2 regions of the Metabacillus elymi genome follow, and region 2 is predicted to be linked to the other one. Evidence: riboswitches for the same ligand, from Rfam matches in the RefSeq annotation. Region 2 holds a riboswitch; the other holds the start of a gene.

Region 1 (4,446 bases), 1.6 Mb from region 2:
TAGTGAAGTGTGAAAATTCAAAACAATACATCAAAAACCCCATATAATCAATGATCAAACAGCACACATTAACATTAAGAACCTTTAGTGATTGACATATATTATTAGATTGATATAATATTTTGTGGTGTACTTTTGTGCAAAAAAGCATAAAAGCGTTTAAGCCATAAAGGAGCAAGTATATGATTAGTGATAAAAAGACTTTTCAGTTTAAAGAAGCAGTTTCAATTTTATTTCTTATTTTGGCCATCATCTTTACCAGTCTATTTGTATTAAAGACAGAACCACATCTTGCCTTACTTAATTGTTTAGTTGTTGTGGCTTCTCTTGGGTTAATAAAACGTTATACATGGAAAGAGTTAGAAACAGGAATGATTAAAGGTATTCAGAGCGGAATTCAACCAATAATTGTGCTCGCATTAATTGGAATCTTAATTGGTGCATGGATGAGTAGCGGAACGATACCTACAGTAATGGTATATGCCCTAACAGTAATTAATCCGAACTACTTACTAATTACTTCATTATTTTCTTGTATGGTTATCTCAAGCCTTGTTGGAAGCTCATTTACTACAGTTAGTACTGTTGGCGTAGCTCTTATGGGTGCTGGAATCGCTATTGGCATACCTGCCCCATGGGTAGCAGGTGCTATCATTTGCGGTGCTTGCTTTGGTGATAAGATGTCTCCAATGTCTGATACAACAAATTTTGCATCAGGTGTTTCATCTGTTGAGCTTTTCACACATATTAGACATATGACCAAAACAACTATTCCTAGCATTCTTATTACAACTTTAATTTTTTTCATAATTGGGAGAATCACTCCTATCCATTCAGCATCACTGTCTGAAATGACAAACATGATAAATATAATTGAAACCCATGTCCAAATAAGTAGTCTTACACTGCTTTCACCAGTATTAGTTATAATTTTAGCCATTCGAAAGGTACCAGTCGTACCAGCATTAATCGTTGGAATTATTACAGCAGGGATAACAGCTATAGGATTTCAAGGAGTAAAATTAAGCGAATTCCTTCATGTTTTACAAAACGGTACAACTTTCACAATTGAAAATGCACAGGTTGTCAATATGATGAACCGTGGTGGACTTCAATCAATGATGTGGTCGATTTCACTCATCCTGATTGCTTTTGCTTTTGGCGGATTACTCGATATGTTAAACATCATTCCGACCCTCTTAAATGGATTGATAGAGCGCGTTAAAACAAAAGGTCAGCTGATTCTATCAACAGCAGCATCTTCGTTTGGGGTGAATTTATTAACAGGTGAACAGTACTTATCAATTCTCATTCCAGGCCAATCTTTTAAAGGCATATATGACAAAATGAAGCTTGAGCGTAAATACTTGTCACGAACACTTGAAGATGCTGGAACTTTGATAAATCCACTGATCCCATGGGGCGTAAGTGGTGCTTTCTTTGCTCAAACACTTGGTGTTCCAGTAATCGCCTTTTTACCTTTTGCTTTCTTTTTGTATCTATCACCTTTCTTTTCGATCCTTTTTGGATTTTTTAGTAAAGTAAAAACCACTTCTTAACGGATCTGACCTAGTAAGTCAGATCTTATTTTTTTCTTCCAAAATTCTATTGAAGTAGATAAATTTCGACAATTAGAAAGTATTGGTTGATTAATTTGCAAGTGTGCCTTATTATGTAAATAGAACAATTAACTACATATTGACAGAATCACAAACGTAAAAACTATATATTGTATCTTTGCAAGCGATAGGCGCCTATAAGGCTGAAAAGGGAATCTGGTGTAAATCCAGAACTGTCCCCGCAACTGTAAGTGTGACGAACTGAGATAGCCACTGTACATTATCATGTATGGGAAGGCCTCGTAGTAGGACGAGCACAAGTCAGGAGACCTACCTAAAGCTTGCTAAAGTTTCAATTTCTTCGGGGACTGAGAAGATGAAACGATAGTAAGTAATTATGGGCTTAACTATATTCCTGCCCTTCTTATCTGTCGTTTTATCCGCTCATTCTCGAGCGGTTTTTTTATTTACCAAAAGATTATGGAGGAATTAACATGAGTACGACAACAACTACACCTATCATTATTGATAGCTTAAATGAAGAATCATTTAACGCAACAAAACTTACTACATTTATTAGCAGTATCCATCAACAATTCCCTTCACTATATATAGATAATTATCTTAACAGGATCAATAACACCCTTCTCCAGAGAGATTCCTATACGACTGAACAGCTCACAAATTTACTTATTTTAGAGGGATTATCTAATATTAATGAACAAGAGCCAGAATGGACTTACTTTTGCGCTCAAATTTATTTAACAAAACTCTACAAGGAAGCAGCAGCTAACCGTGGATATGACAAAAATCAAAAATATGGTAGTTTCAATAATTTAATTGAGATATTAGTTTCAAAGGGTCTTTACCACTCTAAGCTGCTTGATCTTTATACAAAAGAAGAAATTGAACAAGTTGGCTCATTTATCCAACCTGAAAAGGATCAGTTATTCACATATATTGGGCTTCGAACCTTAGCAGATCGCTACTTAACACGTGATTTTACAAAACAAACCTTAGAGCTTCCACAAGAAAGGTTCTTAATTATCGCAATGACACTTATGGCCGAGGAGCATAAAGAAAGACGCCTAGAACTTGTTAAACAAGCCTATTGGGCCATGAGTAATCTTTATATGACTGTAGCCACTCCAACATTATCAAATGCCGGAAAACCTATAGGGCAATTATCTAGTTGTTTTATTGATACGATTGATGATAGCTTACAAGGAATATTTGATAGTAATACCGATATTGCTAATCTTTCAAAATCAGGTGGTGGGATTGGTGCATACCTAGGAAAAGTCAGGAGCCGCGGAAGTGATATAAAAGGTTTTAAAGGTGTTTCATCTGGAATCATTCCTTGGATGAAAATGCTTAACAACACAGCAGTTAGCGTAGACCAACTAGGACAGCGAAAAGGTGCAATCGCTGTTTATTTAGATGTTTGGCATAAAGATATCTACTCATTCCTAGATTCTAAACTTAATAATGGTGATGAACGAATGCGTACCCATGACTTATTCACAGGTGTTTGTATTCCAGATATATTCATGGAGCAGGTTGAAGCCCGCGGGGATTGGTATTTATTTGATCCACATGAAGTTCGAAAAGTAATGGGATATAGCATTGAGGACTTTTACGACGAAGAAAAAGGAAATGGTAGCTTCCGTCAAAAGTACTGGGAATGTGTCGATAACGAACAACTTTCTAAAGAAAAGATTCCAGCTATTGAGATAATGAAACGTATTATGATCAGCCAATTAGAAGCAGGTACACCATATATGTTCTATCGTGATGAAGTGAACAGACAGAATGCTAATTCTCACAAAGGAATGATTTACTGCAGCAATCTTTGTACAGAAATCACTCAAAATCAAAGCGCTACAACTGTTGAGGAGCATTATACAGAGGACGGAAAAATAATTACCGTTAAAACACCTGGTGATTTTGTCGTTTGTAACCTCTCCTCTATTAATCTTGCAAAGGCTGTTACAGATGATGTTTTAGAAAGACTCATCCCTATCCAAGTAAGAATGCTAGACAATGTCATTGATTTAAATACGATTCCGGTTCTGCAAGCAAAGCTAACAAATGAAAAATATCGCGCAATCGGTCTAGGTACATTCGGATGGCATCATTTATTAGCTCTTAAACAAATAAAGTGGGAGCATGAAGAAGCTGTTAAGTTCGCTGACGAGCTATATGAGAAAATATCCTATCTTACAATTAGAGCAAGCATGGAGCTTTCAAAGGAAAAAGGCTCTTATTCCGTTTTTGCAGGTTCAGAATGGGAAACTGGTTCGTACTTCAAAAAAAGAGGCTATCAATCAAAGGAAAGCATATTCGATTGGGACTTATTACAAGAGAATGTAAAAAAGTTCGGAATTCGCAATGGATACTTAATGGCAGTTGCACCAAATGCATCGACATCGATTATCGCAGGAAGTACTGCTAGCATTGATCCAATTTTCCAAAAGGTTTATTCAGAAGAAAAGAAAGACTATAAAATTCCTGTTACAGTTCCTGATTTAAATGCAACAACAACCTGGTTTTATAAATCAGCTTATTTTATTGACCAGCTATGGAGCATAAAGCAAAATGCTGCAAGACAGCGTCATATCGATCAGTCTATCTCCTTCAATTTTTATGTACAAAACAACATTAAAGCCAAAGACTTATTAGATCTGCATATGACTGCATGGAGTGAAGGGTTGAAAACAACTTATTACGTACGCTCAACCTCTAGTGAAATTGAAGACTGCGATTCATGTGCTAGTTAACTTAGAAAAGCGCAAGCGCCTGTTCAGCCCCGACAAGCATAAGACGCAAATGAATAGAAGACGTAATTTGTCTTCAATTCATTTGTGACTTATGACCTCGAGGGGCT
Region 2 (4,446 bases):
CCTTTATCTGTTAAGAGATAATCATATGCAGTTAACGCTAACAGAGCTTGAGTACTCGCCATCGTGTTAGTATCACCACCGCTTAGATGAGCAAAACCACCGTCTGACTGCTTAAATGTAAGAAGATGCTGAATAAGATTAACGCCTGTTGAAGCTCCTGAATCAAGGCTCGCAACAACCAGGTCTCCTGCTTGCTTGGTGAATCTCTCATCGGTTGGATCCACACCAACAGATGCTAAACCAATGATGACCTGTGCAGTTGTTTCACTAGCGTCACCACCATTTGTATCATCACTAAACCCACCATTGCTATCTTGGACACTAGAGAACCATTCGACTGCTTTATTGATAGCAGCTTGTACATTCTCCTGTTCTTTGTATGGTGCTAATGCTGCAAGCGCCATTCCAGTAATGTCCACACTAGGAGATGTACCAAATAGGGACCAGCCGCCCTTATTAAGCTGTTGATCAAGTAAATAGTTTACAAGTTTTTCTCTTGTCCATTTTGCATCACTTGGTATTTCATAGTTTCCACTATCATATGCTAGCAGTGCATAGATTACACCATTATTACCTTGTTTTATCATCCGCTCATTCGAGTGAATTTTTTCAACTAGATTGTATCCTGCGAAGTTCGTAGGATCAATTCCAGCTGCCGTTAATCCAATTACAAACCGCTCATAATCTGTTACATTTCGATAAATGCCTTCTTTTTCTATGATATCCTCTTTTAATCTATCAATATATTCTTGAGGTACATCTCCTCCAACAACTTCAAGAGCTATTGCAGTAAAATCGTCATTTATAGCTTTCTTTGATAAATATTGTTTCGTTGATTGAACAGCAGTTCTTACTTGTTCTAGCGTGACTGGAGTTTGATCTGGTTTTGGTTCTTCTGTCCCAGTATCATCTTCTGGTGTTTCACCATCTGTTACAGGTTGCTCATCTTCACCAGTTTCATCCGGTGGAGGTCCCCATGATTCTACAACAAGCTTTAAATGGTCCCCATTTTTAACAATAGTAGAAGTAATCCCTTCTTGCATGTATTCGTCATTTAAGTATGTGCTCCAGTAATCATAGTCACCTAATTCAACCTTGCCGATGTTATTTACATAGGCAAAAAATTCAGAATCAATGGATGTATCTACACTAACTTCTGCCGTTTTACCAGCTAGTTTTAAAGCATCGTATGCACTTGATCCATTCACAACTGATACCGTTTCTCTGAATACTACATTTTTATTTTTGTCGACCGCAGAAACTGTTATATCAACTGTTTCGGCTGGATAACTAATCACTTTAAAAAGTAGGCTATCTCCCTTTTCTACAACATAACTTGATGCTCCAACCTGTGCTCCTTCACCATTAATCATAAAGCCCCAATAATGATCACCTTCTGGAATAACAGACCCAATACTATTGATAAATGCTCCAAAATTAGGATCCTCACCATAGTCTAGAATAACGTCCTGTTCCTCTGTAACTTCTTTTAATAAATCAAAAGCTGTTTCACCTTCTTCAATCTCCACTGCAGTCAAAGGCAATATCTTATTTCCATCTTTATCTACTGCTGAAATTGTTGCACCATTTGTTAATACTGCTGCATCAACCTGCTGAGGGAAAAATGATAAAACTTGAAAAAGAACTAATAAGGTAATAGAAAATAAAGCTATACCTCGTTTTGACAAATTTCGTTTGTTCAAAGTAAAAAGCCCCCTAATTATGTTTTTCTTTCTATAAGAATAAAAGCACGAGAGTTACGATACCTTGCGCGCTTATCCAAAGTAGGATTCTGTGTACCTAAAAAATAAAAAAACACATCACTATACAGAGATGTGTGCTTGTCACAGGGTAAAAAAACAGTAAAGTACATATGTATACCTGTGCTCAAACACCATCCCTATCCTCGTAAGTTTTGGTGATTAAAAAAACAGGCAGGTCTCCTGGCTCATGATCAACACTCTTTTACAACCTTCCCATTATGAACAGTGGCATAATGCAAAGAGCTCCCATTTACAGTGGCGGGACCGCGCCGGATTGTTCACCGGTCTTCCCTTTTCATGATAGACTTACTAGATCTATCAACCTATTTTTATCGTATTTAGTTACATTTAAGATTACTTAATAATAGTCTAGTATAAAAAGGGTGTCAATATTCGTCTCTTTCTCAATTTAAAAAAGGCACTCCCAGGACCAAACCCCTGGAGTACCTTTCCTGACTAATTATTTTGTTTCTCGATGCAATGTATGTTTTTTTAATCGTGGGCAGTACTTCATTCTTTCAATTCTATCTGGATTATTTCGTTTATTTTTTGTTGTTATATAATTTCGATCCCCGGTTTCAGTACACGCTAATATTATATTTATTCTCATTTTATTTCCTCCTAATAAAAAATTTAGTTTGATTTTCTTACGAATCTAAATAGCAACGGTAAATGAAGGTATTGGGTCAATAAACGTTGACCAATCTTGATTCATTTCTTCATCCGTTAATAAGCAATGATCTAGTGATTCCTCAACTTCAACACGATTCATATCAATACCAATCATAACGAGCTCTGTCATACGATCACCATATTTATCATCCCACTTTTCTAATAGTTCAGGTTCCTCTATTAGAACTTGTTGTTGTTCCTGCTGAGAATAAGTTGCGATCCACGCTCCTGCTCCCTGTATAATAATAGAGGGTCCTGCCTGAGAAAGTAATCCAGTCATATCATTTCGAGAGGCTAACCAAAAGAATCCTTTGGCACGGACAACATCAACTGGCCAATCCTCAAGCCAAGCCATCAATCTTTCAGGGTGGAATGGTCGTTTACGCTTGTATACGAATGAAGAAATGCCGAACTCTTCTGTTTCTGGCGTATGTTCTGTCATAAGCTCTTGTATCCATCCGGCAGCTTGACTTGCTTTCTCAAAATTAAACAGGTGGGTATTTAATATTTCGTTAATGTCGACCTTAGAAAACACACTTTCTACCACTTTCGCCTCAGGATTTAATTTTTTAATAACTCTCTTTAATTCGTCAATATCTTCCCTATGGACTAAATCTGTTTTATTCAAAACAATTATATTTGCAAATTCTATTTGATCGATTAACAGATCAACGACTTCCCTCGTATCTGTTTCATCAGTTGCTAGCTTTCGATCCAAAAGTGTCTCTCCAGAAGCAAAATCGTACCAAAAGCGGTTTGCATCTACTACCGTAATCATTGCATCTAATTTACATAGCTCTGATAGATTGATCCCGAGCTCTTCATCCACATATGTAAATGTTTGTGCTACTGGAACAGGCTCTGAAATACCTGTTGATTCAATGACAAGATTGTCAATATCTCCTTGCTTTACAAGCTTCTCAACTTCAAAAATTAAATCTTCGCGCAATGTACAACAAATACAACCATTTTGTAGCTCGACTAGCTTTTCCTCTGTCTGAGAAAAACCACCCTGTTTAATTAATGAGGCATCAATATTTACCTCGCTCATATCATTTACAATTACTGCAACTCGCTTATTTTCTCTGTTAGCTAAAATATGATTTAATAAAGTTGTTTTTCCAGATCCTAAATAACCACTTAAGACTGTTACTGGTATTTTCTTTTTTCTCATTTGAACCCTTCTTTCTAGATCGTTATTATTACGATTTAAAGTCTGTATTTTTCCTACCTATTTATTACGCACAACTGCTATCCTTAATTATGTGTAATTGGTCGTAATTAAATATCTTGTGGCAACATCACAAACAGTAATAATTACGATTTAAATTTTATAATAATATTGGTTCTTTTGCAAGCACCACTTTAGATTAAAGACATAGTAACCTTGCTATCATTCTCTTTAGGAGTAGACAATAATGCCTAATCTTACCTCCATCCTGATCTAATTAAAATTACATGCGCGAAATATTTATATTCTATGTTTAGCAAGCTATTTAAATGGGAATTAAAAAATTAAGACAAAAAAGAGCTGACTCATTTATGCCAGCTCTAATCAAAACTTATAAATTTACGCGCACAACACGTCCATTAAATTTCTCTGCCCAATAACCACTACTCATATTAGCGATTGCTACACCAGTTGAACTTTGAGAACCGATGAATTTACCACCGCCAACATAAATACCAACATGGCCATCTGTTTTATAAGTATTAAAGAAAACAAGATCTCCAGGTTGCATATTACTTCTTGAAACTTGAGTTCCTGCGTGCTTTAATGAATCCGTATTACCACCTAAGCTAACTCCAACTGTTGAAAAGGCCCAATTTACAAAACCTGAACAGTCAAATCTTCCATTTGCTATATCGGAAGAAGATCTACCGCCACCAAATACATAGACAGAGTTACCAATATATTTATAACCTGCGCGAATCAAGTCGTTAACAGTACCATTTGGATTTACAGGTGTTGAAGCAACAGTTTTATTGCTGCTTGTAGATTTTTTTGAGC

The links. A riboswitch is a leader RNA that binds a small molecule or an ion and turns the genes downstream of it on or off. The one in region 2 is predicted to bind cobalamin.
Region 1: linked by a shared signal. The riboswitch ahead of HUW50_RS12675 (ribonucleoside-diphosphate reductase subunit alpha) and the one ahead of HUW50_RS05195 (DUF4430 domain-containing protein) in region 2 are both predicted to bind cobalamin.

Annotation. Positions count from the first base shown of each region.
Region 1 is NZ_CP055263.1:2,653,775-2,658,220, reverse strand. Features, by position in the region: gene nhaC (Na+/H+ antiporter NhaC) at 186-1,559, shown strand; cobalamin riboswitch at 1,732-1,911, shown strand; gene HUW50_RS12675 (ribonucleoside-diphosphate reductase subunit alpha) at 2,054-4,339, shown strand.
Region 2 is NZ_CP055263.1:1,064,828-1,069,273, forward strand. Features, by position in the region: gene HUW50_RS05195 (DUF4430 domain-containing protein) at 1-1,703, opposite strand, end outside; cobalamin riboswitch at 1,917-2,105, opposite strand; gene rpmG (50S ribosomal protein L33) at 2,224-2,373, opposite strand; gene HUW50_RS05205 (GTP-binding protein) at 2,419-3,609, opposite strand; gene HUW50_RS05210 (C40 family peptidase) at 3,998-4,446, opposite strand, start outside.